DNA from 3 places in the Brevibacillus sp. genome. Region 1 is predicted to be linked to each of the others. Evidence: riboswitches for the same ligand, from Rfam matches in the RefSeq annotation. Region 1 holds a riboswitch; each other region holds the start of a gene.

The links. A riboswitch is a leader RNA that binds a small molecule or an ion and turns the genes downstream of it on or off. The one in region 1 is predicted to bind S-adenosylmethionine.
Region 2: linked by a shared signal. The riboswitch ahead of mtnK (S-methyl-5-thioribose kinase) and the one ahead of DEP07_RS08140 (homoserine dehydrogenase) in region 1 are both predicted to bind S-adenosylmethionine.
Region 3: linked by a shared signal. The riboswitch ahead of metK (methionine adenosyltransferase) and the one ahead of DEP07_RS08140 (homoserine dehydrogenase) in region 1 are both predicted to bind S-adenosylmethionine.

The regions. Positions count from the first base shown of each region.
Region 1 covers NZ_DOTK01000034.1:3,018-13,880, forward strand. Annotated here, with positions in the region: gene DEP07_RS08115 (saccharopine dehydrogenase family protein) at 1-819, opposite strand, end outside; gene zwf (glucose-6-phosphate dehydrogenase) at 1,313-2,812, shown strand; gene DEP07_RS08125 (Gfo/Idh/MocA family protein) at 2,917-3,903, shown strand; gene DEP07_RS08130 (cyclase family protein) at 3,960-4,583, shown strand; gene DEP07_RS08135 (DinB family protein) at 4,612-5,127, shown strand; cobalamin riboswitch at 5,293-5,490, shown strand; SAM riboswitch class I at 6,191-6,296, shown strand; SAM riboswitch class I at 6,445-6,555, shown strand; gene DEP07_RS08140 (homoserine dehydrogenase) at 6,635-7,897, shown strand; gene DEP07_RS08145 (hypothetical protein) at 7,931-8,083, opposite strand; gene DEP07_RS08150 (CapA family protein) at 8,185-9,330, opposite strand; gene DEP07_RS08155 (VOC family protein) at 9,406-10,212, shown strand; gene DEP07_RS08160 (NUDIX hydrolase) at 10,270-10,677, shown strand.
Region 2 covers NZ_DOTK01000045.1:132,965-143,827, reverse strand. Annotated here, with positions in the region: gene DEP07_RS13995 (anti-sigma factor) at 1-1,192, shown strand, start outside; SAM riboswitch class I at 1,285-1,430, shown strand; gene mtnK (S-methyl-5-thioribose kinase) at 1,580-2,809, shown strand; gene mtnA (S-methyl-5-thioribose-1-phosphate isomerase) at 2,806-3,846, shown strand; gene DEP07_RS13980 (GNAT family N-acetyltransferase) at 4,000-4,563, shown strand; gene DEP07_RS13975 (ABC transporter ATP-binding protein) at 4,661-6,403, shown strand; gene DEP07_RS13970 (ABC transporter ATP-binding protein) at 6,432-8,528, shown strand; gene DEP07_RS13965 (MFS transporter) at 8,525-9,745, shown strand; gene DEP07_RS13960 (hypothetical protein) at 9,842-10,024, shown strand; gene DEP07_RS13955 (CAP domain-containing protein) at 10,176-10,863, opposite strand, start outside.
Region 3 covers NZ_DOTK01000049.1:82,859-93,721, forward strand. Annotated here, with positions in the region: gene DEP07_RS15655 (DEAD/DEAH box helicase) at 1-1,652, opposite strand, end outside; gene DEP07_RS15660 (glycosyltransferase) at 1,885-2,262, opposite strand; gene DEP07_RS15665 (response regulator) at 2,330-3,037, opposite strand; gene DEP07_RS15670 (sensor histidine kinase) at 3,073-4,215, opposite strand; gene DEP07_RS15675 (polysaccharide deacetylase family protein) at 4,212-5,228, opposite strand; gene metK (methionine adenosyltransferase) at 5,372-6,583, opposite strand; SAM riboswitch class I at 6,716-6,816, opposite strand; gene DEP07_RS15685 (S8 family peptidase) at 6,995-9,565, opposite strand; gene DEP07_RS15690 (SLAP domain-containing protein) at 9,852-10,847, opposite strand.

The DNA of each region.
Region 1 (10,863 bases):
TTCAATCTCTTCATCGCTGTCCAGCCCAAGATAGCGCAACACTTTCAAGGTGTTGACGAAATCGGGGTGCAGGGCGTATTTGAAGTCGACGTATTTGCAGCCTTTTGCCCGTCCAATCGTCTCGCCGAGCGTAGTGGCTTCTTCATGCTCCACGTTGTAGCAGTCCAGCCAGCCGATCGGCTCCGGAAATTCAAATTCTTCTTTGTTGGCAAAAGGTGTCGGGAAATACTGTTCGCCTTTTGCCGCAGTCCAGAAGTTGGGCTTTGCCAGACATTCCTGTATGGCTGTCTGCGGGCTGAAATAGGAGCAGAAGCCGTCGTAATCCACTACCGAATTATCTCCATCCCGGATGAGAATGGCGTCTACTTCATCGAGCGAATCTACAGCGTATCGTGCGGCGATGTTCGAAAAACCGGGGTCGCACCCGAGCCCCATGATTCCCAAAATACCTGCTTTCCGAAAACGGTCGTTCCAGGACAGTTGCTGCTGCAGCCATTGCGGGCCGCAAGAAGCCGTATCAATATAATGAGTTCGTGTGTGAAGGCAAGCCTGCATCACCGCCAGGTTGTTTTCTGGCAAGCCGATGTGCAGCAAAAGGTCGATGTCGCCCAAAATGGATTGGACGCTGGACACGTCGCGGGCATCCACACATTTTACCTGGATTTCCACATTCGTCTCCCGGCGCAGCTCCTGGGCCAGTTCTTCTGCCGGGCCGATGGCTATATCGGCCAGGACAAGCTTGGTGACAAAACGGGATTTGATCAACTCGCACGCGCTTACTTGTCCGACTCCACCTACTCCTAAGATTGCGACTCGCATAGAGTCCTCCTCCCTGGTGACAAATCTGCTATCTTCGCATTCGAAACAGCCATTTTTGCAAAAATAACGAAATGGACGATGAACGGCGGACTCCCGCCAGGGCATCATCGATCGGCTCGCGGGGACGCAAGGAAAGCACCATGAGAAACCTCCTTTTTCGTTTTGATTGTTCACCAAACGATTGAAAAAGCAAGGTGAATAGTACATGTATATGAAGCATTCCTCACGTCCCATGCGCGACAGTGAATATCGAAGCGCAATTCTTTTTCGGGGATGGGACTTGTCTTTCCAGCAAACAGCTACGCCTCGGTTTTTCCTCTCTGCGGGTTGCGAAAAGTGTTGACCGCAAGCGGTTGTATCCACTTTCATGAAAAAGTCGAGGTGCACTCGTCAAGCAGAGTTGTCTTGATAATAAAGCGAATTTCTCTAATAATAACGGTGTAAACCAACGAAGCATTCCGCATCGTGAGTGTACGGAAGGATGGAAACACACATGGAACCGATGAGCTTTGTTCTTTTTGGCGCGACAGGAGACTTGGCAAAACGCAAAATTTATCCGGCCTTGTTTAATTTATACGTAGATGACAAACTTCCCGGCAGCTTTTCTATTGTCGGTGTGGGCAGGCGAGCTTGGTCTGGTCAGGAGTTTGTTCGCAGCGTGGAGCAGTCGATCCGGGAGTTTTCCCGGCGAGATGCGATTGATCAGGCACAGCTTGAACGATTTTTGGCAGCCTTTTCTTATGCGGCTGTCGATGTGACGAAAGCAGAAGCTTACACGCCACTGCTGGAACGGGTCAAGCAGCGCGAGGACGAATGCAAGCTTCCGCAAAATCGGATGTTTTATTTGTCGGTTGCCCCTGAGTATTTCGAGGTGATTGCTGCCAATATCCAGACGAGCGGACTCGGCTCTGTTGCCGGCTGGAAGCGCCTGATCATCGAAAAGCCGTTCGGACGCGATCTGCAATCGGCGGAAGACTTGAATGAGAAGCTGGCCAAAGCGTTTTCCGAAGAAGAAATTTACCGGATCGACCATTATTTGGGCAAAGCGATGGTGCAAAATTTGGAGGCGTTGGAGTTTGCCAATCCCGTTTTCGCCGCTCTCTGGAACAATCGTCACATTGCAAACGTACAGATCACAGCGAGCGAAACGGTCGGGGTAGAAGAGCGGGCTGGTTTTTACGAACAGGCTGGGGCGCTGCGTGACATGTTGCAAAATCATATGCTGCAAATGCTGATGATGGTTGCCATGCACATCCCCAAGCGGATTACGGCGCAAGACATTCGCGCGCAGAAACGTAAAGTAATGGAAGCAGTGCGGCCGCTGGCGCTTGAAGAAGTGGCGAAAAACATCGTGCGGGGGCAGTATCGCGCAGGAAGCATGGGGGAAGTTCCGGTGGCAGGCTACCGGGAAGAGCCGGGAGTATCGCCGACCTCGATGACGGAGACGTATATCGCAGCCAGAGTCTGGATTGACGACCCGTTTTGGAGCGGAGTGCCCTTTTACATTCGCACAGGGAAACGGATGAAGGAAAAGTCGACGCGAATCGTCATTGAGTTCAAAAACCCGCTGGAGCAGCTGTATCGGGAGCAACAGGAAAAGACAGCGCCGAATTTGTTGATCATTCATGTGAATCCACAGGAAGGAATCGCTTTGCAGCTGAATAGTAAGAATCCGGCCAATAGCGGAAAGATTGAGCCTGTGACCGTTGATTTCAGTTCCGGGCAGAAGGACGTCCCAGAGGCTTATGAACGCCTCTTGTTCGATGCGCTGCGTGGAGACTCGACCTATTTTGCCCATTGGAATGAAGTGCGCCTGTCGTGGAAATGGGTAGAGCCAATCTTGACGGCTTTTGAGCGCAATCTCGTACCGCTTGTCTCGTATGAAGCGGGAACATACGGGCCGGATGCAGCGAAACAATTGCTGCAAGCGGAAGGATTTTCCTGGTGGTTGGATGAAGTAGAAGAGAGGGAGCCGGAGCCGGTGCATCGGTAATGGCTGACTGTACACCTCGGCTTATGCGAGTGTCTTGCTCATTTCGGGTTGAGACTGGCTCAAGCCAGGGGTGAGTCAAGTGAAAAAGAAGGGGGAAGCGATTCATGCGTTTTGGCGTAATCGGCACCAACTGGATTACAGATGAGTTCATCCAGGCAGGTTTGACCGTCGAAGGCTTTTCTCTTCAGGCGGTCTATTCGCGGACGAGCGAACGCGCCCAGGAATTTGCTGAAAAATACCAAGCCCCTTTTGTATACACGGATATAAAAGAGATGGCATCGAGCGGAACCATCGATGCTATCTACATCGCAAGCCCCAATTGCTTTCATGCGGAACAGGCGATCCTGTGCATGGACATGGGGCTGCATGTGTTGTGCGAAAAGCCGTTTGCTTCTAACGCGGCAGAAGTCGAAGCCATGCTTGCGGCAGCGAAAAGAAATGATGTGCTGCTCATGGAAGCCGTCAAATCGACCCTCGTGCCCAATTTTTCTACAGTCCGGGATCATTTGCCCAAGCTCGGCACCATTCGCCGATATATCGCAAGCAACTGCCAGTATTCCTCCCGCTACGATGCCTACCGACAGGGCCAGGTTATGCGAGCTTTTGATCCCGCCTATTCCAACGGAGCGTTGCTGGACATCGGGATTTACTGTCTCTATCCTGCGATTGTGCTGTTTGGCAAGCCAGAACAGGTCAAGGCGGAAGGCGTTCTACTGCAATCAGGGGTAGATGGCGAGGGCAGCATGCTGTTGAAGTACGAAAATATGGATGCCGTCATCAGCTTTTCCAAGATCACGACTTCGTACCAGCCTGCGGAGATTCAGGGGGAGGACGCGACGATGGTGATCGATAAAATCAACCATCTCACGCGTATCGAGATTCGCTACCGCGACGGGAGGGTCGAGGATGTGACCAGGCCCCAGACGCCCAAAACGATGCATTATGAGATCAGAGAGTTCATTCGCTTGGCTGAGGCAGGCTTGAGAGAGTCAGAGACAAATTCACATACAGCTTCCCGCTGGACCATGGAGGTCATGGACGAAGCGCGAAGACAAATCGGTGTTGTGTACCCTGCTGATTTGCCGCGTTGAAGGAAGGGAACAGCTAAATCATAAAAAAGCAGGAAGACAAGGGGGGCGAAAACGCGATGAGAATGTTCGATGTGACGGCACCAATCTTTGAAGGCATGACGGTGTACAAGAACAAGCCGGAAAAGCAACCGAAAATACAGACGGTTACGAATGGGTACGTAACCGAGTCCAGAATCGATATGGATGTGCACTCTGGCACCCACGTAGATGCGCCGCTGCACATGGTGAACGATGGAGAGACATTTGAGAGCATCTCGCTGGAAAAACTGGTCGGGAACTGCCGTGTGCTTGACTTGACGCACGTTGAGGACCAGATTGGCCGGGCTGAGCTGGAAAAGTTTGATATCGCCCCGGGAGAGTTTCTCCTGTTTCAAACGAAAAATTCGCAAGACGACGCCTTTTCGTTTGAATTTGTTTATTTGGCGCACGATGGCGCTGCTTATTTGGCTGAAAAAGGCGTACGGGGAATTGGCACGGATGCTTTGGGGATTGAACGGAGCCAAGAGGGGCATCCGACGCATAAAACGCTGTTTGCCGCAGGTATCGTCGTGATCGAAGGGCTGCGTCTGCGCGATGTGCCACCGGGCCTCTACTTTATGGTGGCTGCTCCGCTGAAGCTTGTAGGAACAGATGCAGCTCCTGCGCGGGTGCTGCTGTTTGAAGGCTGGCAAGAAGGATAAATAGAGAGAAGCCGAGGAGGACATGAGCATGCTGATTCGCCCAAACCGGGAGGAGTACCAAGATTATTTTGCTACCTACGTCAGTCAAGTGCCAGAAGGTGATCTGCTGACGATTCTCGAACAACAGGCAGCACAGACAGGGGAGATGTTCGCCGGATTGACAGGGGAACAAATCGATCATCGCTACGCTCCGGGCAAATGGACGGTAAAAGAAGTGCTGGGCCATATCATCGATACCGAGCGAATCATGAGCTATCGCTTGCTGAGAATCGCCAGAGGGGATCAGACTGAGCTGGCGGGGTTCGATGAAAATACGTATGTAGCAGAAGGCTTCTATCAGGAGCGCAGTCTGGCGGATTTGCTCGCAGAATACAACGCTGTGCGACAGTCGACGCTGGCCCAACTGCGGGGGATCGCTGCCGAGGCGTGGACGAGAACGGGCACAGCAAATGGCAATAAGCTGTCGGCACGCACATTGGCCTATATTATCGCCGGACACGAGGCACACCACTGTAGAATTTTGCGGGAACGGTATTCGCTGTAAGCCGGGAGAAGCCCGCTGTTTCGCTTTCTGTGTGTCGCTTTTCGTTACTCGTTTTTCGCTTTCCAGCTGTCGCTGCGTGTTCCTCGCTATCTTTTCGCTGCCGCTCGCAACTCGCCCTCCCTATCTCGGCAATGGTAGGGTACAATAACAGTAGTGATTTTTCCAATTTCATATGTGGGAACAGGTTCCTTGAGGTATATCGCCGCAAGGATAATAGGGAAGCTCGGTGCAAATCCGACACGGTCCCGCCACTGTAAGAGGGGAGTTTTGCGCATACAGGCCACTTGTCCAGACTTGGATGGGGAAGGCAGCGCCAGACGATGATCCCAAAGTCAGGAGACCTGCCTGTTTCGACGACACTGATGGACCTACGGGAGATAGGGAGGTGTTAGAGGACTCGCCATGACAGCAGGGGGACGAATACGTTTCTCTTTGCTTGCGCATTTTCTAACGATCGTATCGGTCGTCGGAAAATGCTTTTTTTGTTTGGGGGATTGGTGTGGTCTGTCGAAGGGGGCAACTTGTCTCGAAATTGATGCGATTAATCGAGGCGCTGGAGTAGCTTCGCGATAGAAGCGGCTAAAATCGAAAGAGCTGAGCTGAAGCTGCCTCTCGCTTGCAGCGGTTCGTCGAATGGACCAGGGCGTCTCGCGGTTGATCTACCTGTCAAAGAGGCTACGATGACTCGCGATTAAATTCAACTTGACTAGATCTTGTACGAATGTGAGGGATCGCAAGCTTGCGAACCGGAGCCTTTTTAAGGATATCGTTGCCAGATTGTCGCCGTGAAAAAGGAGGGAGTGGCGTGGTTCAGCTTTTCATATGTCCATGGTGCGGCTATGTTGAAGAAAAAGAAGTGCCAGAGGAAAGCGAAGCAGGAATCGTTACGTGCGCTTGCTGCAACATGGCAGAAGTGGAAAGTGTGTTTGCGCGTGGAAACGGCTGCTTTGCTGAGGGGGTTGCCGTTCTGTCTTCCTGCTTGCGAGTCTTGTCAGCAAACAAAAAGAATTGTGTTGACGAATGCATTGGAATTTCTTAGAATAGGCTCAATAGCAAATCATAGTTCTTATCCAGAGAGGTGGAGGGTCTGGCCCGATGAAGCCCGGCAACCGTTGCTTTTGCGACAAGGTGCCAATTCCTGCGGGACGTTTCGTCTCGATAGATAAGAAGCGGGTGCCTCGTAGCAGTCAAGACGAACCTTCTTCTTAGCGGAGAAGGTTTTTTGATGTATGAAAAAGTGGGAACGAGGCAAACATTTGCCCAATTTCAAAGACAAGAGAGAACTGACATCTAGCAAAGAACAAAAATTCATAGTTTTCTTTATCTAGAGAGGTGGAGGGACTGGCCCGATGAAGCCCGGCAACCGTTACGCAGTTTGTGACAAGGTGCCAATTCCTGCAGGACGAAAATCGTTCTGGGAGATAAGGAGAAGGACCTTGATGCCAAACCTTCTTCTTAGCAAGAAGGTTTTTCTTATTTTTCCAAAACATGACATGAGGTGGTAATAATGAGCGCAGGTGTAATCAAAGTAGGATTGCTGGGATTGGGAACAGTAGGGGGCGGCGTCATCAAAACGATTCGCTCGCAACAGGAGAAGCTGGCGCAGCGGTTGGGCAAACGGATCGAGATTGTCAAAGCATTGGTTCGCGATTCGGAAAAAGAACGGGCGGTTCAGGTTGATCCTGCGCTTTTGACTACCGATTTTGAGGATGTGCTAAAAAGCGATGTGGACATTGTCGTGGAGGTAATGGGCGGTGTCGAGCCTACGTATGATTACGTGCGTGCCCTGATTGAAAAAGGCTGCCATGTGGTAACGGCGAACAAAGAGCTGCTCGCCAAACGCGGCCCTGAGCTTGTCGATCTGGCTAACCAGCATCAGGTGCATCTGGCTTATGAAGCGAGCGTAGCTGGCGGGATTCCGATTTTGAGTGTGCTGCGGCAGTTTTTGCGCACAAATGACATCCAAGGAGTTCGCGGTATTCTCAACGGGACGACGAACTTCATCTTGACGAAAATGGAGGCGGAACAGCTCTCTTATCAGGAAGTGCTGAAGCAGGCGCAGGAGCTGGGCTATGCGGAAGCTGATCCGCGTTCGGATGTGGAAGGTTTCGATGCCATGTACAAATTGTACATTCTCGCGCAGCTTGTGTACGGGGAGTCGTTGCCGCTTGCGGATGTCGTGCGTAAAGGAATCGCCGATTTGTCTGCCGGACACATCCGGATCGCAAGCGAGCTGGGTTACCGGATCAAGCTGATTGCCCAGGCACAAAAAGCCGAGCAAGGCATCCGCCTATCGGTTCAGCCGACTGTGCTGCCCATTGCCCATCCGTTGGCGCAAATCCAGGATGCGTTCAATGCGGTGCAGCTCTCCGGGAACATCGTGGGCGACCTGTTGTTTACGGGCCGGGGTGCAGGCGAACTGCCGACCGCAAGCGCTGTCGTTGAAGATTTGGCTTACTTGTTGACCCAGCCATTTACGCCGCATCCTGTTTGGACAGAAAAAAATGCCGCGGCTCAGTTGGAGCAAGGGCAAGACGAACGGGTGCTGTGTTATTTGGAAGGCTCGTGTATCGCCGCCACACCTGATCGCGTGCTGCATTTCTTGCGGGAGGCTGGCGTGAACGTGACGAAATTGAAGGTGCAATTCGACTTGGGCGGTGTGCTGCGCGCGGGCTTGATCGTTACAGGTATTCGCGCAGAGCATGAGCAAGTGCTGAAAAGTGACTTCGGACTTTCCGTGCGCTGCTTCCCGCTGATCGAATCGGCATAGCTCGCAGTCTGTCTAGATCAGCGCTGATCCTTTCTACTTGCTTTTTTTATCCGAGAGCTGTTGATCGGTATCTGAAGGCCCGTTTTTCTGATTGCCGGGGAAGACGACTTTTTCCCATTTGGTCATGAAATAACTGCAGAGTATAATAAGGCCGATCGCCGATACGGTGATAATCAATCCGGTCATATGTGCCGCCTCCTTTTCGCTGGAAAAAGTGGTTCTACTATGGTCTACGAAAGCAATATGGAAAAGTTTCGCCAAAAAAGGCAACGGGCACGCCTCATTTATCATGAGCGTGCCTGTACGTGACCATCGGCTTCAATCTGAACGTTTTCCGACAGTGATTCGATTCGTTGCAGAAGCGCTGCCCCATCCGTGTCATTCATCGGTACCGCTCGTCCCAGCTCGGCATGGAACGGGAGCATCGTCAGTTCACAGGAAGCGTCTTTTGTGCAGCTTGCTTGCAGTACCATCGTCTGCCACGTTTTTGGCTCCGTCGAGCGGGTGAAAATGAAATTGCCCAAACTGTAGGCAATCCACTTGCCGTTGTAGCGTTCAAAGCCTTGCAGGACGTGAGGATGACCACCGACGATCAAGTCTGCTCCTGCGTCAATGTAAGCTTTGGCCAATTCTTTTTGGTGATCGACGGGAAAGTCTTCCCGTTCCTTGCCCCAATGGGCGATCACGACGACGAGATCAGCGTGTGCCTTTGCTTGTTGAATCGCTTGGACGGCTTTGGCGGAATCATAGGAGCCAGCCAGTCCAGGCTGTTTCTCCGTGGCGAACCAGCTGACTTCGGGAATGACCCGGCTGAATCCGAGCAAGGCGAGCTTGATGCCGTTTCGCTCCACCACGACGGGAGTGAAGGCTTCCACAGAGTCTTTGCCGCCGCCGAGGTAAGCGATCCCGTTTTTGGCAAGCGCGTCAAACGTGTCGAGCAATCCGGCCACGCCCTGATCCATCGAATGGTTGTTTGCCAGGTTGACCGCATCGATCCCTGCTGCTTTCATCGCAGGCGCAGCCAAAGGAGAGGACTTGTAAACGTATTGTTTGTTGTCGGCAGGCGTGCCTTTTGTGGTAAGTGGCGTCTCCAGATTGGCTATGGTAAAGTCATCCTGCAAAAACAGGGAACGGACGTGCGTGAACGGGTAGTCGTAGCCTTTTTCGAGCAACGTTTTTTCCACATTTCCGGACATCATCACATCTCCGACGAAGGTCAGCCGGACAGTCGGCTCGTGGGCAACAGCCGGAGGTGGTGCGGAATCGTGTTCAGGGGAGGCGGAATGGCTTCCCAGCTTGTCGAAAGCGAAGTAAATCCCTGAGCAAAGGATGACGAGCAGACTGAACAAGAGCGTTTGCTTCGCCATCCTTTGCCACTTCTTTTGTCGTTGTTTTCGCCGGATGTGCTTTAGGCTTTGCTGCGTCTGATTCATTATGCTCCTTTCAACGGTAACGAAAAATGGGTGAATTTGTTATTATAGAGCTAATACGAAAAGGGGCGAAAAAAGATGCAGCTTTCCTTCGATCATCTGGTTCATTTCGTGCACCGTCCCCCTGGAGAGGCTGCCCGGCTTTTTCAGGAAGCAGGCTTTCACGCTGTCGCGGGCGGACGTCATACCCATTGGGGAACATGGAACAGTCTCAGCTACTTGGGACTATCTTATGTGGAGTTTTTGGCGGTGGAGGAGGCAGCTGTCGCCAAGCAATCCGACAATCCGCTCATCCGGCAACTGGTCTGGGAGGCGAATCGCGGTGAGGGACTTGGGCAAATTGCCCTGCGCACTCGGCAAATGGACGCGTGGGTAGAGCGATTTCAGTCACTTGGTCTCAAAGTGACAGGGCCGGTAGCGGGCAGCCGCACGCGAGACGACGGGAAGATTTTGCAGTGGCGCATGCTGTTTGCCGAAGACCCGCACAGTGCGAGACAAATGCCGTTTCTGATTGAATGGAGCGAGACAGACGAGGAGCGCAAAGCCGATTTGACACAGCGCGGCATCATCGCTCCGCATCCAAATGGCGCGACGGAGCTGCAAGCGGTTGGTTATGCTGTTTCCGATCTGGAAGCGGCAGCAGCGGATTGGACGCGGTGGTTCGGCTTGCCGAGCCAAGCAGTGTTCGACGATGAGCAAATGGGCGCTCGTTGCCTGACGCTTGCTTTACCTGGCGGAAATATCGTGCTGTGTGAACCGCAGCAGGATGGATCGGCCAAGCGGATGCTGCAATCGCGCGGAGAGCGTCCTTTTTTTGCAAGAGTAGGCGCGGCAAAAGCGCTTCACGAATCGCACTCCATTTGTGGCGGGACGTACCTGATTTGAATTTGCTAGAAAGTAACGAGGGGCAAAGCAAGAAAATGGCGCAAAGGAGGCGAGCTTGTGACATCACCCAAGCATTCTTTGTCCGCTGCGGCGATTATCGTCAATGATCGCAACGAAGTGCTGCTGATCAAAGGGCCGAGACGGGGCTGGGAAATGCCCGGCGGAAAGGTGGAGCAAGGGGAGTCCATCCGCGAAGCAGCGATCAGGGAAACGAAGGAAGAATGCGGCTTGGACATTGAAGTGACGAAATTTTGCGGCGTGTTTCAAAATGTCAGCAAGTCGATCTGCAACGCCCTGTTTCTCGCCAGACCGATCGGCGGAAAACTAATCACAACGCCTGAGTGTCTGGAGTCGGGCTTCTTTCCGATCGAGGAAGCTTTGCAAAAGGTGACCTGGAGCAATTTCAGACAGCGCATCTCTTTATGTTTGCAGGAGGAAAAGCATCCGTTTTACGTGGAGTTTTAGGGCAAACGGGCAAGTGTAGGTCGTAGTGAAAAGAGCGGGCGAAATCAATCAGCAGGCAAAAAGCTGTCCGAACAGGGACGGCTTTTTTGTTTTGAGAAAAAAGTGAGTGTGTTTGCTCATTCACGGCGGGCCTTAGAGCTTTTTGCAACTGATTAGCCACATCGTTGAGTTTTTCCAAACGCACTT
Region 2 (10,863 bases), on a different contig from region 1:
CGAGCAAAAGCTGCTCGCTTATTTGAGAGGGGAACTGACAGGGGAAGAAGCAAAGCGGCTTGGCGAGGAGCTGGCAGCCGATGAGGCATGCGCAGAGCGGCTGGAGCGGCTTTTGCTGGGCGAAGAAGGAGAGCAGCAACCACGGGAACTCGACGCGCTGGACGAGGGCGGGCACAGCCAGCTTTCCGAAGCGAAGCAGAGGGCGATTGTCCGGCGGGGAAAATGGAAAAATCGCTTGCTCAGTTCCGTGTACGCTTTTGCCATCCCGTTTGTAATTGGCGTGGTATTTCTGGGCGTCAACGGATGGGTAGGGTCGTCGATGCACGATGATCTGCACCGGGTAGCGAAGGACATGGTCAATTTTACGCAGCCGGGTGTCAGCGTGGGCAGCAGCGGCGCGCAGGTGGGACTGCTGTACGGCAGCATCCAGATGGAGCTTCGCGAGCGAGTAGGGGCGGACATCAAAAACGCAGGCCGCTTTGAAAGCACCAACGTGTTGTGGAACGTCAACGCCAAGCCGCAATGGACCAACGGAGTGAGGGAGCAAAAGCTGTTTTTCCGCTATCCGCTTCAAAGCGGGCAAAAACCGGACGCAGACGAACTGGCGCATTGGCGCACGCCAGCCTGGACGACTTTGGAGAAGCTCCCCGAAGGAACCGTTGCCCAGTTGGCTGTCTCTTTTGCTGATTTTTTGACGTACGAGCAGTATTATGAGCGAATCTCCCGCTACATCAGCTCCGCCAACCAGGATACGGTCTGGTTGGCAGTGGACACCGGAGTGGAAGCCAGGCACGAAGACCAAAAAGACGGCTACCTGCTCTTGGGGCCGGGAGAAGCATGGGGATTTGCGGAGCACGAGCTGAATTACGGAGCGGCTCCGATTCAGGTCAACGGAGAAGGAAGCCGACGGATGGCAGCCTTTTTGGGGGAAATGGCCTACCTTGTCGAGCAAAAAAGCCTCGCGCGCGACATGGGACAATATTTGGTCTCGCGAAGCGATCCGCAAGTCGAGGAGCGCTATCGCTACTTGCAGGAAAAAGGCGTTCGCCTCTACGGAGCAGTCCTGACCGGACCGACGAAGGAACTGCTCAAACTCAAGGATGAGAAGTCGATTACCGCTGCCTTTGTCGGCCAAATTGACTGGTGGAACTGGGATCGCCCGGCTGCTTCCGGCACTCAGCACGTCTGGTAGGAGAGAAGCGCGGTTTGCGAAAAAAGGGTGTTGACATCGTGGAACGGCAGGTTGTATGATTCAAACTAAATCAAAACCGCATACGTTTGGATACCTTATCCAGAGAAGGTGGAGGGACTGGCCCGATGATACCCGGCAACCGACACGACGCTATTTCAACGCGAGCAGCGGCTGAAACAAAAAGCGACGTGCACGGTGCTAATTCCTGCAGAAACAAAAGTGGTCTGGAAGATAAGGGGGACATGACACGTTTATTATACGTGGCGACAGCGACCTCTTTTCTTCGGGAAAGAGGTCTTTTTTGTGCGTTTGGACACGGATTCCTGACCATTTTGTCATTCCGTTCGAAATAGAGAAAAAAACGATTTGTGAGGGGAGTAATCAATCATGGCATACCGCGCATTGACTGAGCAGGAAGCAGTAGAGTACGTAAAAGGCTTGCCGGGTCTGTTTACAGAAGGAGCAGAGCTGACCAGCCGCGAAATCGGTGACGGGAATCTGAACCTCGTGTTCGATATCCAGGAGCCGGCTACCGGAAAAAAAGTCATCGTGAAGCAAGCGTTGCCGTTTGCGAGAGTCGTGGGAGAATCATGGCCGCTGACGATTGACCGTGCCCGCATCGAGAGTGAAGCGCTCCGCATCCAGCACAAATACGTGCCTGACCTGGTGCCGGAAGTATACCACTTCGATCAGGAGCTGGCGCTGACGGTGATGGAGAACGTAGGCGACCACGTCATCATGCGCAAAGGCTTGATTGAGGGCAAGCGCTACCCGCTTTTTCCGAAGCAGATCGGACGTTTTCTCGCGCAAACCTTGTTCTACACATCCGATTTGGGGGCGCATCCGTACGACAAAAAAGCGCTAGTCGGAACATTCATAAATCCGGAATTATGCAAAATCACAGAAGATCTCGTCTTTACCGACCCGTATGAAAATGCGCCGACCAACGACTTTAACCCGCTGATCCGCAAAGAAGTAGAGGCCATCTGGAACAACAAGCCGCTCAAGCTGGAAATCGCCAAGCTGAAATTCGATTTCCTGACTCGCGCAGAAGCACTTTTGCACGGCGATTTGCACACAGGCAGCATCTTCATCACCGAGAGCAGCCTGAAAGCGATCGACCCCGAATTTGCCTACTACGGGCCGATCGGTTTTGACATCGGTGCCGTTATCGCCAATCTGCTGCTCAACTACGCTGGTCAGCACGGCTTGCAAAATGACCAAGGAGAACGCGACTCCTACCGCGAATACTTACTGGAAACGGTTGAAGATGTCTGGAACGAATTTGTTTCCCAGTTTGTCCAGCTCTGGCACAAGCAGGCTAAAGAACGCAGCGCTCATGTCGAGGGCTTGTGGCAAAGCTACGTGAAACGACTGATTCAGGATACGGCAGGCTATGCCGGATGCAAAATTTTGCGCCGTGTGATCGGCCTGGCAGGAGTGGCTGATCTGAATGCCATCGCAGACGCCGAAAAACGCGCCGAAGCAGAACGACTGGCGCTGGCGATCGGGGAAGCGCTGATTCTCGGACGCAACGACATTGAGGAATCGACAGACATCACGGACATCGTCCGCAACGTAACCGCACGCTACTATCAGGAGGCAACGACAGTATGACAACCAGTACACAAACAACGCCAGTCAAGTGGGAAGACGACGTACTCGTCTTGCTTGATCAGACGCGTTTGCCAGTAGAAACGATTTATTTGCAGCTGACGACCGCCGAACAAGTATGGGGCTCGATTCGCCGCCTGGAAGTGCGCGGAGCACCGGCAATCGGCATGGCCGCCGCCTACGGACTGTATTTGGGAATCCGCGGCAGCGAAGCGCAAACGTATGAACAGTTTTGGCAAGAGCTGAACAGCCAGGCAGACTATTTGGGAACGTCCCGGCCAACTGCTGTGAATCTGTTCTGGGCGCTTGACCGGATCAAAGCACGCGTGCAACAAAACTCCGCCTTGCCCGTTGACGAGCTGAAAAAAGCTGTGCTCGACGAAGCACTGGCGATTCAAAAAGAAGACGCAGAAGTATGTCGCACGATCGGCGAACATTTGCTGACGCTGTTGCAAGACGGCATGGGCGTGCTTACACACTGTAATCCGGGTGCGCTGGCTACTGCTGCATACGGTACGGCTACCGCTCCTTTCTATTTGGCAAAAGAACGCGGGTGGGATTTGAAAGTATACGCCGACGAGACGCGCCCCGTATTGCAAGGCGCTCGCCTGACCGCCTATGAATTGCAGCAGGCTGGGATTGACGTCACCTTGATTTGCGACAACATGGCAGCTATGGTCATGTCGCAAGGCAAAGTGCAGGCCGTTGTCGTGGGAACAGACCGTGTAGCGGCCAACGGCGACGTCGCCAACAAAATCGGCACGTATGGAGTAGCCGTTTTGGCAAAAGCGCATGGCATTCCTTTCTATGTAGCGGCGCCGCTGTCCTCTGTCGATCTGGCGACGGCGACAGGTGCGGAAATTCCGATTGAGGAACGTCCGGCAGAAGAGATCACACACGGCTTGGGCAAACAGGTAGCACCGGATGATATCAAGGTGTACAATCCGGCGTTTGACGTGACGCCAGCCCAGTACATTACCGCAATTGTGACAGAGACGGGCATTTTCAAGCCGGAAGAGATCGCGAAAAGCAAACAATAGTCCGTCGTATCAGGAGCGTCTGCCTTTTTATGGCGGGCGCTTTTTTTCAGGAATAGATCGTCTGATTCTTGCTAAATTATGGAACCAGCCGCATAATCGAGCGTAAGAAGTTGCTTGCCCGTTGAAAGCGAATGAGAAGGAGGAGCGGTTATCATGAGAACGATCCCGATTTCCGAAGAAGCATTTCTCAAACAGTTGGAGTTGTCGGATGCCAGCGAAATGTTTTGGCTCACCGATACGAACCGATCCTACCTCAAAGAGTGGCTGCCTTGGCTGAATTACACGAAGTGCGAGGATGACACGAGCTATTTCATCCAAAGAACGATTCAACAGTATGACGACAATCAAGGGATTCACTACGGAATCTGGTATAACGGTCGGATGGCCGGGACTCTCGGTGTGCACAATCTGGACTGGATCAACAAGAAGACATCACTGGGCTATTGGCTTGGCGCCGGCTTTCAGGGCAAGGGGCTGATGACCAAAGCAGTGGCGGCGTATATGGATCACCTTGTTTTCGGTTCATGGAACTTGGAGAAAATCACGATTCAGGCGGCGACAGGCAATTCGAAAAGCAGAGCGATCCCCGAGAGACTCGGCTTTCAACTGGAGGGAATCCTGCGGCGCAATGAGTTTTTGTATGACCATTTTGTCGACCATGCCGTGTACAGCATGTTGAAGGAAGAATGGCAGGAAAGAGCCAGACAAAAAAGGTAGATTGACAAAGAAAATTCAGTCAATTACGATGAAGGAAGCAAAAAGGGGCTGCGCGATTCGCACGCCCTTTTTTGCTCGATAAAAAGAGGTGATTAGCTTGAAGACACTCAAGGAGCTATCCTGGTTTTTTCGTGCCCACTGGAAGCGGTACACGATCGGCATAGCCTTTTTGTTTTTCATCGACATTTTGATGCTCTGGCCGCCGCGGCTGATCGGCGAGACTGTCGACGCGATGCGCAACAGCTCTTTGACTGCCCAAGACTTGACGCGGACAGTCACGATTTTGCTCGCGCTTGGGGTCGGGCTGTACGCGATGCGCTTTGCCTGGAGGTATTTGCTGAACGGCGGCGCGTTGATTTTGGAGCGAACTTTGCGAGAGCGGCTTTTCGGGCATTTGACCCGGATGACGCCGTCTTTTTACCATCGCAAGCGTAGCGGTGATTTGATGGCTGTGGCAACCAACGACATTCCCGCCATCGAGCAGACGGCGAGTACCGGAGTGCTCACGCTGGTCGATTCGTTGTTCATGACGCTTTTGACGCTCGGAGTCATGGTGACCGCGATCGACTGGAAGCTGACGCTCGCCGCTTTGATTCCGATGCCTTTTCTGGCCTGGTCGACTGCCTATTACGGCCGCTTGCTGCATGAGCGCTTTTACTTGGCGCAGGAAGCGTTCGGCGAGATGAACGATCACGTCCAGCAGTCGATTTCCGGCGTGCGGGTACTGCGGGCGTTTGTGCAGGAAAAGGAAGATATTGAAGCCTACAGAAGAGTCAGCGAGAAAACGCTGGAGCGAAACGTCAGCGTGTCGCGGATCGACGCCCTGTTCGAGCCGACAATTGCCATCATTATAGGTTTCAGCTTTTTGATCGGGCTTGGCTATGGAACATACCTTGTCTTTACGAGCGCGATTTCTTTGGGGGAACTGGTCGCCTTCAACCTGTACCTCGGGCTGTTGATCTGGCCGATGTTCGCTTTTGGCTGGCTAGTCAATGTGTTGCAGCGTGGCGGCGCGTCCCACAAGCGTCTGTCCGAGCTGCTTGTGGAGCAGCCCGATGTGCACGAGGTTGACCATCCGATTGCGGCAGAGACACCCCATACAGTAGAAGCTCGCCACTTTTCGTTTGCCTACCCGGGCAGTGACAAGCTGGCGCTGTCCGACATTACGTTTTCTTTGGGCGAAGGGGAGACGCTGGGCATTGTCGGCCGGACAGGGAGCGGGAAATCGACCTTGTGCCGCGCTCTTTTGCACCAGTATGAAATGAAAAGTCAGACGCTGTTCGTCGGAGGCGTGCCGATTGAGGAGCTGTCTTTTGATACGTTGCGGCAAAAGATCGCGTATGTGCCCCAGGAGCACTTGCTGTTCTCCCGCACGATTGCGGAAAACGTCTCGTTCGGCAAGCCGGGGGCGAGCGAGGCGGAAGTGCTGCACGCGATGCGGCTGGCGGAAATGGAGAGCGACCTGATGCAATTCCGCGAAGGATTGAAAACGATGGTCGGGGAAAAAGGCGTGACGCTCTCCGGGGGACAAAAGCAACGAATCTCGATTGCCCGCGCCCTGCTGCTCGATGCGGGCATCCTCGTCTTGGACGATTCCTTGTCGGCGGTTGACGCACGCACGGAGGAGGCGATTTTGCGCCATCTGCGCCAGGAGCGTGCCAACAAGACGACGATCATTACGGCGCATCGCCTGTCTGCCGTCCAGCATGCCGAACTGATTCTCGTGCTCGATGAGGGGCGAATTGTCGAGCGGGGAACACATGCTGAGCTGATGCAGCAAAACGGCTGGTACGCCGAGCAGTATCGCAGGCAGCAGATGGAGCAAGACGTTGCTGGATAAATCGGCATAGAGGGAGGGAGAGCGTTTCGTGAGTAAAGAAAAAAGCTGGAAGCGGCTGGTTGAATTTGCCCGGCCGTTTCAGAAACAAATATGGGGAGCGCTGTTCCTGCTTTTACTTGGAACCAGCGCGGAGCTGGCAGGCCCTTTTCTCGCCAAGGTGATGATCGACAATCACATTTTGGCGATCCAGAAGCCGTGGTATCAGCTGGAAGAACGGCCGCAAGCGTCAGCCGAAAAAGCGGTCGCCATCCAGGATCGGTATTATATGCGCGAAGATGCGCTCCAGGAGGCGGGGTTGACTCGGGAAAGCGTCCGAGGCGCAGAAATGACCGTGCTTTCCGAAGGAGCTACGTACTATTTAATGGAGGGCAAGCTCAGTGAGAATGCCCAAAATACGGAAAAGAAGTTTGCGCCAGTCGAGCCGGAAAATGGCCGGGAGCGCTTTGCGGTAACGACGGAAACTGCTGACGGAACGGAAACGACGTTGACGGGCATCAAGCTGACAGCCGACGAAGTGCTGGCGCTGTATCAAAACGACGTGCAGCCGATCATCTGGCTGTCAGTCGGGTACGGGGCGCTGATTTTGCTGTCGGCGTGTTTCAACTACATCCAGATTTTGTGGTTGCAGACGACCGCCCAGCGCATCATTCAGCGCATGCGGATGAAGTTGTTCGTTCATTTGCAAAAGCTCCCGGTGTCCTTTTTTGACAAGACACCTGTCGGCTCGCTCGTCTCCCGCGTCAGCAACGATACCGAAGCGATCCGCGAGCTTTACGTGAGTGTGCTGGCTACTTTTGTCCAGAACGGCATTTATTTGGTCGGGATTTTGATCGCGCTGTTCGTGCTCCAGCCGCAGCTCGCTTTGTTTTGCTGTTTGACGGTTCCGCTGCTCGTCGCTTTGATTTATGTATACCAAAAGTACAGCTCGCGCTACTATGCGGTGATTCGGGCGAAGCTGGGCGACATGAATGCCACTATTAATGAAATGATTCAAAACATGACGATTGTCCAGGCGTTTCGCCGCGAAAAAGGCGTGCAGGAAGAGTTCGCGCAGGTGAATGAGAGCTACTTCAAGATGCGGATGAAGGAGATCAACCTGGAATCTCTTTTGCTGCGGCCTGCTGTCGACTTGATCTGGAAAATCGCCCTGACGGTGATCATCTGGTATTACGGTTCCGCGTCTTTTCACAGTGTCATCTCGTTTGGGGCGCTGTTCGCCTTTGTCGATTACATGGGACGTTTTTTCGAGCCGATCAACATGATCATGAATCGTCTGTCGCAAATGCAGCAGGCAACGATCGCCGCGGCTCGCGTGTTCGATATTTTGGATACGGCGCCGGAAACGGAGCAGGCCGGCAAGCAAATCGAGCGGCCGCGCGGGGAAGTCGTTTTCGACCAAGTATCCTTCGCTTACAACGAGGATGACTACGTGCTCAAAAACGTCTCGTTCACGGCAAAGCCTGGTCAGACGATTGCGCTAGTCGGTCATACCGGATCGGGAAAAAGCTCGCTGATGAACCTGCTGCTCGGTTTTTATCCGGTGACAAAAGGAAGCATTTTGATTGACGGGCAAAACATGCGCGAGATCGATACGCATTCGTTGCGCAGTCATGTAGGGCTTGTGCTGCAAGATCCGTTTTTGTTTACGGGTACGATCGGTTTCAATATTCGCATGTACGACGACACGATCTCGGATGAAGATGTCGTGCAGGCAGCCAAGGCGGTGCGGGCTGACGAATTTATTACCCGCCTGCCGAACGGCTACGAGGAACCAGTCGTGGAGCGCGGGATGACGCTGTCAGCTGGTCAGCGGCAACTCATCTCTTTTGCCCGCGCGCTGGCTGCCGATCCGGCCATTCTGATTCTCGACGAGGCGACCGCCAGTATCGACAGCGAAACAGAGCTGGCGATCCAGGAAGCTTTGCACGTCCTGTCGCGTGGACGTACGACGTTTATCATTGCCCATCGGCTTTCGACGATTCAGCATGCCGACCAGATTCTCGTCCTCTCCCGGGGAGAAATTGTGGAGCGGGGCAATCACGAGGAACTGATGGCGCAGGATGGACTGTATCAAAAAATGTACCAGCTTCAACAGGGCAGTGTTTCTGTTAAACTGGGTGGATAGAGGTTTTTTGGAGAGAAAGGAGCTTCAACACCATGTCTTCATCGCGCTACACCTTCTGGGTGTTGATTTTGGTGGTAGCCATAGCGGGACTGAGCCAAGGGTTGAGCATTCCGTTGTTGGCTGTGCTGTTGGAAAAGCAGGGCGTGTCATCTGTCATGAACGGACTGAACGCCGCCGCCCTGTACATCGGGATGGTATTGGTTTCGCCCTTGCTGGAAATTCCGCTCCGGCGGATTGGTTACCGATCCACGATTTTGTGGGGGATGCTGCTGCTTACCGTCGCGACAGGGCTGATTCCGCTGTTCAGCCATCTGGCCGTGTGGTTCGTGCTCAGGATGCTGATGGGGATCGGGGATACCAGCTTGCACTATTCGAGTCAAATGTGGGTAACGAAGATCGCCTCGCCGCAGACGCGCGGGCGCGACTTGTCCCTGTACGGTTTGGCGTACGGAGTGGGCTTCAGTATCGGGCCGCTGGGCTTGAATTTGTTGCCGCTGGGGCTGTGGGTGCCTTTTGGCGTGCTGCTGTTTTTGTACGCCATCGCTTTTTTGCTCATCTTGCGGATTCAAAACGAGTTTCCCGAAGCGATTGTGCAGGCGGAAAAGAAACAGAACAAGTACGCTACGGTTTTGCGCATCGGTTGGCTGTCCCTGATTCCGTCTTTCTTGTACGGATTCATGGAGACTTCTTTGAACGGCAGCTTCCCGGTCTACGCGCTGCGCACCGGGCTGTCGATTGAATGGGTATCGCTTATTCTCCCGGCGTTTGTGGTAGGCAGCATCATTTTGCAAATGCCGCTTGGCACTTTGAGCGATCGGATCGGCCGCAGGCAAGTTATGCTCGCTTGCGCCATCGTCGGCGGAGTTGCTTTTTTCCTGTTCCCGCTCGCCGGGGAAAACGTTTGGCTGATGATGCTTTTGCTGGCGATTGCCGGAGCAGCAGTCGGTTCATTTTATTCGCTCGGTTTGGCCTATTCCGCCGATATTTTGCCTGCGGCGATGGTGCCAACCGCAGGGATCATTGCCGGAATCAATTTCGGCGTGGCGAGCATTCTCGCGCCGAATGTCAACGGCGTGCTCATGGAGTGGTGGGAGCCGTGGACGATGTTTTGGGTAATGGGGGCGCTGCTGGTTGTTTTTGCCGCAGCCTGCCTGTTTGCGAAAAACAGCAAGTCGCAAGATACACAATGCTCGTTGCCTTTGCAAAAACAAGGGTGACAGGGGGCACGCCAGATCGCCATCTCTCGTGTTTGTTCGAGGGATGGTTTTTTTCTGCGGAAAAAAAGCATAAACGGGCGCAGGGGAGGGAAGCGTATGAATAAAGTAGAAATGCTTGTGGAAGGGGTTGACCCGATGCTGACTCCGTGCATATTCAAGCGGGGACTCGTCTGGATTTTGTTTTTCGTTCTCAGTCTGGTCGTTATCCCGTTCTTTTCTGACGAGGGCCAGACACCGCCCGCGAATCCTCCTGCTGCGAACGCTGCTGCCCAGCCGTAATGGCGGGGAACGATTTGGTGCAGCAAAGACAGCTGCGACTATGCTTGTAGACACGCTCGGTTACATGAACTTTGGGGCAGGACGTCGCGACGTTTTGCCCACAAAAAACACGCCAGGTCAGTCCTTGGCGTGTTTTTCTTGGCTATAGCGTTTATTTGGTGACGAAGTTTTGCGTGTAGAACGGCTGACCGGCTTTGATCACGACACCGACGCCCAATTGCTTGTAGTTTTGATTCAAAAGATTTTGGCGATGCCCGGAGGAGTTCATCCAGCCCATGTGGACTTCAATGCCGTCCAACTGGCCGTAGGCGATATTCTCTCCCGCATAGCTGTAGCGAATGCCCGCTTTTTTCAGGCGGTCAAACGGGCTTCCGGTCGTCGGCGAATTGTGGCTGAAATAATTATGCTGCGCCATGTCGTTGCTGTGCGCACGGGCGACGACTGCTACCTGCTCGTCCCACGTCAGGACAGGCAGCTTGGCACGCTGCCGCGCTACGTTCAGCAAGTCAAAATTTTCTTTCTCATAGGCGATTGCCACTTGCTTGATTTGCGCATCCGTCAGCTTGGGTGCAGCGGGCAATTCCGTGTACACAATCGGATACATCAAGCCCATGGCAATAGTGGCAAAGTGCTCGGGCGTAGAGATGCGGACACCTGCGACCTTGTTTCCGCCCAATTGGTCGATGGAAAAGGTGAATACCTGATTGTTTTGCATATAGGTCGGATGGCTAAGCGTATTTTCCTGAATGCGCAAGCCAGACGTGATCGGCAAAGTGCTTTTCGGCGCTCCCCACGCATCTTGCAAAGCTTTCGTGGTCGAACCGATGGTCACTCCCCCG
Region 3 (10,863 bases), on a different contig from region 1:
ACCACGTCCACGTCGTCAATGCGGGGAACGAAGACGAAAACTTGCCGCTCGGCATCCAGTGAACGCTTGACTGCATCTGTCATCTGCGGCACCGCTCGCTTCGTCCGAACGCGCTTGTGCAACCCTTTGATCGTGAGAATCTCAGGCACAGGCAATGGCTTGCCGTGGTAGCGACCGGGTAAAAGCACATGAGTGGCTGAAGCAAGCGGCAATGCCGCGGAACTTGCTGATTTTGAACGACCGTTTGAAACGAGCCGTTTTTGCAAATAGAGCGGGGGAGTCGCGCTCAAATAGAGCAGCTTGCCCGTCTCGTGTACGGCTCTCGCCAGCGCCCGATAAAGCACAGGATTGTTGTGATAAGGAAAAGCATCGGCCTCGTCAAGTACAACCAGCAGGAAGCGGCGATGATAACGCATGACTTGGTGGGTCGTTGCAATCGTGATATCGCTCTCTTCCCATTTCTCGGCACTGGCGCCATGGACAGCAATTACACGCGCTTCGGGAAACACTCGCCGAATACGCGGAGCCAGCTCCAGCACTACGTCTTTTCGCGGAGTAGCGATCAATACACGCCCTCCCGACGAAAGTGCCTCAGCGACAGAAGGAAAGAGCAGCTCGGTTTTCCCAGCCCCGCACACTGCCCAAATCAAAAACTCCGACCGCCCCGGATGTGAGCCCGCTACGAACCGCCGAGCGCGTTCGGCAGCTCTCGCCTGATCTTGCGAGTAGCGCCCTGTCCACTCCAGCCTGGCCGACTGCCCCATGCCTGTTTCTCTCCCAACGGCAGTTGAGGCACTTGACGCAATCAACATATACGGCGTGCAGCACTTGCTCCTGCCCATTCCCAGGCATATCGTGCAGTAGGCGCAGCCTTGCTCACACGAATGGCAGTATATCAGCTGCAACGCTCTGCCCTCGCTGCCGCATCGCTCACAGAAAAGCACCAGTCGCTTGCGCCGCCAATTGCTGACGACTCCCATGCGCACTCCTGGAAGCCACTGCACTTTGCCAGCGAGGACTCCTTCATGCAGCGCAGCTGCCAAATCGCCAACTTCTACCCCTCGCTTGCACAAAAGCGTCTCGATCTCTTCCCAGAGAAGCGCTCGTCCATCCAGCAGTTTGCCGAGAACGCTTGCGCTCGCTCCATCCGCTGTGAGCGAAGTTCTTCGAAGCAATGAATGGCGCGGGAAAATCTTGTACCCTCCTGCTGATTCAGCATCCTTTTGACAAGCATGCACTTCGCATCTGAACTCTACAACCTTCCATGCAAACCAGTCTTTTGGCGGCTGCCTCATGCAAGCGAACGCACTGGGCCAGAAAACTTGATTGTCATCCCGCTCCCTGTCGGTCACTTCCCGCCCATACAGCACACTCGCCTCCCGAACCTTCCCCACAGCCAAATGCCGCAGCTCAGCGACCACTCCATCCGTCAGCTTTTGCCGCTCTGCCAGCCGCTTGCGTATGTATTCGTTTATTTGCTCCCGCAAGGAAAAGGCCAAAGCGAGCGATGACGTCTTGCCGATGACGTGCAGAATGCAGCTCTCTCGCTCCTGCCAAAAAGATTGGTCGACAGCAAAGCTCGGTGTCACATACGTCTGAACCGACGACACTGCTTCTGTGCCCGATTTGATGTACAGCAAAAACTCGCGCATGTGCCTTCCCCCGCTCCCCACCTGTCCTCTTACCATCAGTTTGCAAAAAGACAAGACGGGTCAGCAAATCTTTTTCACGAGCAAAAACGCAGCATCACCGTCTCGCTGACCGCAAGCAGCCCCATCGACTGTCAGGAAAAGGACCGAGACATTTTTCACACAAACACAAAAAAAGACTGCCGATGTCCTCGACAGTCCTTTTCGTTCATCCATATGCCTGAAAACAAAAACATCAGGCTCCTTCTTGCTTGTTCCGCAGATCAACTACAATAGCTCCCACCAGCTCCGCTTGGCTGTCAGCTACAGGCAACCCACAGCAGTACGGCTCGCGAGTCAAAATCGATAGCATCCGGGATGTATCATCGGTAGATCCTTCATCTATCAAAGTAATCCGGACAGGCTTGCCACTCCATTCGGAGCGAAACAGCAAACTTCTGACCGCCCGCTCCAGCACCTGCTCCGAATTGTGCACCAACAAGCGGTAATGCTCGTGCGAAAGCTCTGTCACGCCGTCCATTCGACTGGCCCATCGATCAGCGATCATCACCAGCAATGAGGAGAAGCCAAATGCCGCCAGTAGCCATACAACCAGTTCTTCCATCACGGTCATACCCCCTCCTATACAAAGGTATGCCGAACAGCTTGAACAGGGTGCCAACTGGACGCTCATACGGATTCTACCGTTTTACCCATCCGTTTTTGATCGAGATGACAACCGCTTGCGTGCGGTCTTGAACGTTCAGCTTTTGCAAAATGCTGCTGACGTGATTTTTCACAGTTTTCTCACTGATGAACAAAAATTCTCCGATCGCCCTGTTGCTCTTTCCTTCAGCCATCAGTTGAAGCACTTCCCGCTCGCGGCGAGTCAGGGACTCGATCACTTTTGGATCGATCGTTTGCGAATCATCCACGGAGAAGCTTCGCTCTGTGCTGCCTTCATGCTCGCTGAGACGACGGAACTCCTCGATCAGCTTGCCCGTTACCTTCGGATGGATGTAAGCGCCGCCGCTTGCTACGACGCGCACGGCATCCACCAGATCGCTGGTGCCCATTTCTTTGAGCAAATAGCCCGATGCACCGGAACGCAACGTGCGGTAAACGTATCCTTCATCATCGTGAATAGAAAGCATGATCACTCGCGTAGAGGGACTCACAGAAATTACATTTTCCGCAGCAGAGACGCCATTGATGTTTGGCATATTGATATCCATCAACAAAACATCCGGCTTGTGCTCTTCGGCGAGCAAAGCAGCCTCTCCGCCGTCCGCTCCTTCTCCGACGACCTTGAAGTCATCTTCCATTTCCAAAATGCGCTTGACTCCTTCACGGAACAATTGGTGGTCGTCCACAATCACGATGCGGAGCTCTTGCTGTCTTTTATCCATGTTTCATCCCCCTGTGTACATAATTCTGTATCGGTTCATATTTTTAACGGTATTTGGAAAATAACCTTTGTTCCCTCACCCGGAGCTGATTGCAGGTCCACATTGCCTTCCAGCAGCTGCACACGCTCGCGCATTCCCAACAGTCCAAAGGAATTTCCGTTTGCCATGCGCTTCTCCAGATCGAATCCAACGCCATCGTCTTTGACGACGAGACTCAGCGACTCCTGAAGAAACTCAAGCTTCACTTGTACCGAAGAAGCTCCTGCATGCTTCTCCACGTTGTTCAGGCACTCCTGAACAAGCCGGAAGATTGCAGCCTTGACGGAACTGCGCAGCGGTGGCTCCACACCAAATACTACCAGATCAATCGAAGCCCGGATACGTTCTTCGCACGTCTGAATGTATTTTTGCAAAGTGGGAACCAAGCCGAGGTCGTCCAAAGCCATCGGACGAAGGTCAAAAATGATCCGTCTTACATCAGCCAAACTTAACCGAACCATTTCTTTCAGCTCGTGAAGCTCCATTTGCGCTTCCAGAATACGTTCGTTTTTCAACATGCGCTCGACGATTTCGGAGCGCAAGACGACGTTTGCCATCGATTGAGCCGGACCGTCGTGAATCTCGCACGCGACACGTTTGCGCTCTTCTTCCTGCGCCTGAATGATCTTCAACCCCATCAGTTGATGCGGCTTGGCCGATTCCAGCGCTTCCCCGATCTTGCTCAGGTCGCCAGTCAGGTAGCCAAGCACCACACCCATCTGGGATACAAGCTTCTCGGCGCGTACAATCGTTTCCTCCAATGTACGCAATTGCCGCTCCAGATCATTGCGCCGGCGCTTCAAGTTGTTTTCCCGCTCGCGATAGATGGAAAGCTCCACCTGGATGCGGCTTGCCTCTTCATAGGCGATACGGATGTCATCCTCCGTGTACATGTGAAAGTTGCGGCTGACCTGCACAAGCCTGTTGCGCGACTTTCGATAGGCCAATTCCAACGCATCGACCTTTTGGATTACTTTGGAAATTTCTTGCCTCAGCTCATGCAAATCAAACTTTAGCGAGTTGCCTTGTTGTCTTGCATCTTCGGCTATATCAAAAATTTGCGTTTTACTTGTTTCTACTGTTTCAATGGTTCTCTTGATCACCCCATCCAGCACGCTGATGTCGATCGCTTTGTTCATGATTGCTCTCCTTCGAACTCTTTTTTCGCTTTCGTGAACAGCTGTTGGAGTTTGACCTCATCTACGTCTCGCAGACCCACATCATTGCGTGGGATGGCAAAAGGATCTACCCCTCGTTTGGCGAAACCGGGCGTAGAAGTAAACACATACTCATACCCTGCTTGTCGGGCTGTTTCCAAAACGATCGGATTCGTGTAGCCAAAAGGCAGTGAAATCGCCTTAATGTCCTTGCTCATCCAACCGTGCAAACCTGCGCGAGACATACTGAAATCAACATAGAGCCGATCCCTGTATTCTTTTTCATTTTCTAATCGCTTTACATCCTGCAAGTAGACGGGAGCAGTCTCTGGTCCCATCTCTCCCCATTCATTCCGCGCTTCCTCTTCATGCAGGCTGTAGGTATGGGAACCAATATCAGCCAAGCCAGAGTGAAGCATTTCCATGACTTGTTGACGCGTGAGTGGCGTCGTCATGTTCTCCCGTTTTCGTTCGGCTACATCTCGCAAGCGTCCTGCAATCACGAAGTTCACTGACGGGTAGCCGTATGTACGCAATATCGGAAAAGCCTTCGTATAATAACTTTCGTAGCCATCATCAAACGTAATCAGGACAGCATTTTCTGTCGGCAAGCTCCCGGTATCGACAAAGCGCAAAAACTCATCCAGCGTAATGGGATGCAGGTCATTTTCGTGCAAAAATGCCATATGTTCTGCGAATTGTTCGGGCGCAATCACGTAACGTTGGCCTGCAGCATCTGTCACATGATGATACGTCAGGACGACGACTTGATTGTTATACCACTTTTGCGGCTTTACCGTTGCTTTTTCGTTTCGCGTGACGTTTGGCTCAGCGTTTTCCGTCTCGCTTATGCTTATAGACGTATCGACTTGGGGAAAAGGTTGCACTTTTTGCGCATTCTTTTTTGACTGGTACAAATCACCAAGCCCCAATATCGTCACAACCAACAGTAAACAACTGATAAACACTGTCAGGAAGAGCCTTTTGTTCGGCAAAGAAACCCCTCCTTCACTTCCTCACTAGGAGATTCGACACAGTCCTACATTTTCCCTTTGATCAGGATTCACCAATAATTGGAAATTTCTTCCCATAACAAAAAGAGCCCAGTAGCTTTTACCAGGCTCTTTCTTTGCCGTGCTTATTTTGCCAGTTGAGCAGCCTCTTGCTTCAGAACTTCTGCTTTGTCTGTTTGCTCCCAAGGAACATTCAGGTCATTGCGTCCGAAGTGGCCGTAAGCCGCTGTTTGTTTGTAGATAGGACGACGCAGGTCGAGCTGTTTGATGATACCAGCTGGACGCAGGTCGAAATGTTTGCGAACGAGTTTCACGAGATCTTCTTCGGAAACAGTTCCTGTACCAAAAGTATCAACTGCGATGGATACTGGTTGTGCTACACCAATCGCATACGCTACTTGTACTTCGCACTTGTCAGCCAAGCCAGCTGCCACGATGTTTTTCGCAACATAGCGAGCAGCATAAGCACCGGAGCGGTCTACTTTTGTCGGATCTTTACCGGAGAACGCGCCGCCGCCGTGACGAGCGTATCCGCCGTAAGTGTCTACGATGATTTTGCGGCCAGTCAATCCAGCATCCCCTTGTGGTCCGCCGATAACGAAACGGCCAGTTGGGTTGATGAAGTATTTGGTTTCAGCATCCAGAAGTTCAGCTGGAACTACTGGTTTGATTACATGCTCAACCAGGTCTTGTTTGATTTGCTCCAAAGTTGTTTCAGGAGCGTGTTGAGTAGAGATAACGATCGTGTCGATGCGAACAGGCTTGTCTCCATCGTACTCAACTGTTACTTGTGTTTTACCGTCAGGACGCAGGTAAGCGAGTGTGCCGTTTTTGCGAACTTCGGTCAAACGACGAGCCAGTTGGTGGGACATGCTGATCGGCAATGGCATCAACTCAGGTGTTTCGTTGCAAGCAAAGCCGAACATCAGACCTTGGTCACCTGCACCAATCGCTTCGATCTCAGCGTCAGTCATTTTGCCTTCGCGCGCTTCCAGTGCTTGGTCTACACCCAGTGCAATGTCAGCGGATTGCTCGCCGATTGCTGTGATAACACCGCAAGTGTCAGCGTCAAAGCCGAACTTAGCGCGATCATAGCCGATTTCACGAATGGTTTCGCGAACCAGCTTTTGAATGTCTACATAAGTGTTGGTTGTGATCTCACCCGCTACGAGAACCAGACCTGTCGTTACAGAAGTTTCGCACGCTACGCGAGCGTTTGGATCTTTGGACAGGATGGCGTCCAGGATGGAGTCGGAAATTTGGTCACAAATTTTATCCGGATGTCCTTCGGTTACAGACTCAGATGTGAACAGACGACGACCTTTTTGCAAAGCCATGAGAAAATACCTCCTTTGACCTCATACAAATAGTTTGGTAGCCGAGTCAGGATTTTATCGACGTAAACGCAAATAAAAAACCTTTTCCATCTTTCGGAGGAAAAGGTTTGAGCGCTTTTAGCTTCCTTCATCCTCTTATCGGCCAGAACAGATTTCCGTCCTGCTGGTTAGCACCGCTCTAGTCGGTTGCCGGGCTTCATAGGGCCAGTCCCTCCGCCTGCTCTGGATAAGAGTATCCATTACGGATTATAGAATAATTGTTTTTCGGGGTGGTGTCAATAGACTTTTCCCACAACTCCGGTTCGAAGCAGGCCAGCCTGTACAAAACGTTGATGAAATCGCCTGCGGGAAGCGAGCGATGATGACTGTAACGCATGGACAGCGCCTTTTGCACAAGCTGGTCAAGCCTCTTTATACTTGGTACGATTTGGCGATCAATACAACAACCTCGGCCCGCGTAGCGGTTCCCTGAGGCTTGAAGGTCTTGCCATATCCGTTCAGCCACTTTTTTTGCGTCAAAGCCTCGATCGCCGGCGATGCCCAGTAGTTGACCGGAACATCGCGATAAGAGGACACGCTGCGGCTATTCACAGCTACCCCTTTCGCCCTGGCGATCATGGTGGCCATCTCGGCCCGCGTTACCGCCTGATCAGGCTTGAGTTGACTGTTTGGATACCCCTTCAAGACTCCGAGCTGATAAGCTACCCCAAGGGTGTTGTACGCCCAGTGCTTTTTTGGCAAATCGGAAAAGACGTCCTTGCCCGTGTACATACTGGCTACTTTCGAGCCGGTGACACGCATCGTCGAAACGAGCATGGTCGCAAATTGGGCGCGGGTCACTGCCTGATCCGGCTTGAATGTTGCGTCGTCGAAGCCTTTGATGATGCCTTTGTCGCTGAGCTTGGCGATTTGCGCACGCGCCCAGTGGTTAGAAATATCCCGATAGCCGGAAATGAGCGGCTGCGGGCTGAGCGTCAATTTGTAGGAATCGTACTTGAAAGGCACGATGCTGCTCATGCGCACGAAATACTTCCCTTTAGGCAGCCGTATGCCGAAAATTTCACTGCCTTGGTCTGACCGCTCTGCCACTTCGGTTGTCGAAGCAAGCGCCACGTTCATGTTTTTCTCATTGTAAAGGGCGATGTGAAACCCGCTTGCTACCGGGATGAACGGAGCGCGAACTGTGACGTACGATTCCGCATCCAATGTAAATTGAAACCAGTCTGAATCTGTCGACGCCGGAATGGTTCCTGACATGACTCCTCCACTGGCAAGCGGAGCAGCTTTGCTATACGTATTATTCGGCTCGTTCCCATCTTTTTTCAACGGGGTAAAGGCGAGATCGAGGCGATATTCGCCGTTCATTGCATTTTGCTGATACTCGCTGATGCGAATGTAGTATTTTCCTGGCGAGACGTCCTTGCTTGCACGTTCGGAAGGATTATCCCTGTCGCTGTTATCGTATACCGGGTCCCAGACCGTATTTTTTCCCGGCTCTTGCTTTCCGATGGCAAGTACCAAGTCCACCCGCTTGTTATCAGGTGTGACCGTCACGTCCATATGCCCGTACTCGCGGACATAGTAGGAGAACCAATCCTGATCCCCTTCCTCATGGAAATTGCCCGTCACGCTGATCTGGTTGCCCACCAGCGGCCTTGCCGTAGCCATCGTATTGTTCGGTTCATTCCGATCCGGGTTGATGGTGAATTTGCTCGTCAGCACATAAGTAAACGCATTAACTCCACCGTTTCTCACCAGCTTGATGTTCATTCGCCCAGCTTTTGCAGGAACCGTTATCGTATCCCCGTTCCCGATATAGTAAGTGACCGGCTGACGATTTGCCGGATAAAAAGTCGCTGACATGGCTGAAGATACGCCTGAGTTTACGGATGCGGTGAGACTTACTTTTCCATCGTAAGGAACGTCCATCTTGAACCAGTCAACCGTATCGTTTGGCCCCAGATTGCCACGGACTTGCGCTTCGATCGGAAACGCCTTGGCTCTCTCCAAAACGTTGTTCGGCTCCAAAAAGTCGCTGGACAGCGCACTGCGCACTGCCTTGTTTACGTCCAGAAGACCGTAGCCCGCTTGCCGATCCCAGCCGCCTTCGCCAATATCTGTCGCCGTCTGATAAAGCATCTGCCTGACGTCGAGAGCAGACAGCTTGGGATGACGAGCCAGAATGAGAGCAGCCGCGCCTGCTACCTGAGGCGCCGCTACAGATGTTCCGGAAACTGAACCGTATTTGCCGCCGAGCTTGGTTGTATACACATTAAGCCCCGGTGCCACCAGATTCATCTCCGGCCCTGTATTCGACTGGTAAAGGACCTGGTTTCTTCCGTTTATCGCCCCCACCGCAATTACGGTCGGGTACGCTGCCGGATACGCGACACGGCTTGCCTCATTTCCGCTCGCCGCCACCAGAACCGCTCCGTTTCGTTCCGCGCGGTCGACCGCATTTTTCATAGCCCGGGAGTAAGCCATGCTGCTAAAAGACATCAAAATGACCTTTGCCCCCCGATCGAGGGCGGCGTTGATTCCTTTGGCGATCATGTCAACATCCGTAGTAGATGCGTTTTTGTTCAAGACTTTGACGGGCAAAATTTTGGCGTTCCAGACCACCCCGGCTACGCCGATCCCGTTGTTCCCTTTTGCCCCGAGGACCCCGATGACTTCTGTTCCATGCCCATTGTCATCCTGCGCACTTTTCCCCGGATTGACCAGGTTAACACCAGGGAGCAAATTCCCCTTCAAATCAGGGTGATTGTAATCGGCCCCTGTATCGAGTACAGCAATCGTGATCGCCTGATTGCTGTTCACCACTGACCATGCCTTGTCCGCTTTGATTTGACTCAGGTGCGTCTGGTTGCTCAGGTAGCTGTCATTGGAGGCAGGAGCAGCAGCGAGTGCCTGCCTGGCTTCCAAAGGAGCGACGGTGAGCAGCAGCGCCAGTGCGACGGTCACTTGAATTGATTTTTTCATAAAAAACAGTCCTTCCCTCTCTCCCTGCAAATCATGCAGCAAGAAAACCTCTGTCGAAGCCGTTTCCGTCATAAGGCCGCGTTTTAGCGGAAGGTTTTCTTAACGTATGAATACCCGCAAACTTTTGCAATCAATCCCAATACGTTCAAAAAGGTATTCGAGTATGATATTCCTCGTCCTAGCATAGCGGATAAAAAGGGCGAATTGCAACCCTAATTCCCCAATATTTGGAACGTTTTGGCAGTAGAAAAACCCTTTTCACCAGTGGCAAAAAGGGTTTCGTTCATTACTGCAGCAGACCTTTATTGTCTTCGGTTTCAGGCGCTACGTATGTTTCCTGTTTTTTTCTTTGGCGCGCTTGCGGAATGAAAGCAGTCAACTCTGTCACGTCTACTCCTGCTTTTTTAATCGAAGAGGACGGGATGTCAAATGCCCAGACACGCTGGCTGTTCGCTTCCACCTTCATGTTTTGCAAGGTGTAGTTGACGCGGGCAACCGCTTCGCCATCCTTGTCGTGCACCAGGATCGGCACCTCGGTAAACTCCAGGCGCTTCTCCAAACCGTTGCGGAATACAACAACGACTTTCAGACCGTTATCCTCGTTCGGCTTGATTGCGAGAACTTGCAAGTCCACCTGCCCAGCTTCTACCGGAGCTTCTGCCGCTGCTTTTTGCAAATACTGCTCTTGCTCACTGGCACTCAGCCCCATGTTCAGCTCGTGGCTTCCTTCGAGTCGCTGTTTTTGCGGCTTTTTATACACAATCGTCAGCGGTACTTCTTGCTCCGGAATGCGGTCAAACTCTTCCCAACGGAACATAAACTCCGCCGGACGACTGGACATGGAATCGACTGGTCCGCTTGTCATCAAGTCGAACGTCTTTTTCGCCACCTCTTCGCCTTCTGCTGTTACGAGAGAGAGCGGCAGTTTTTGCAACAGTACGTTGCGGTCTGTCGCATTGCGAATGTAGGCAAGCACCAAATAGCCTTCTACGGTCGCCTGTGTGAAGAACGGAATGACACCGACCTCATCACGTACTACAGGCGGCAACTCATCGTGCACATATTGCAGCAATTCCTGCTCGGCCTCGTCCAGCTGCGCGTCCCACGGACCGTTCATCGACAGGAACAGCTCTTTTGACTCCACGCGGTTTGCAGACTGCTGCGGATTTTCAATACCGGATACGCCCAAGTAAAATTCATTGTGCAAATACTCATGAATGTCCTCTCGTACCTGCTCCAAGCTTTCTTTGGAACCAAACCAGTTTTCCAATAACCAACTCATATGTCAACCTCCTCTT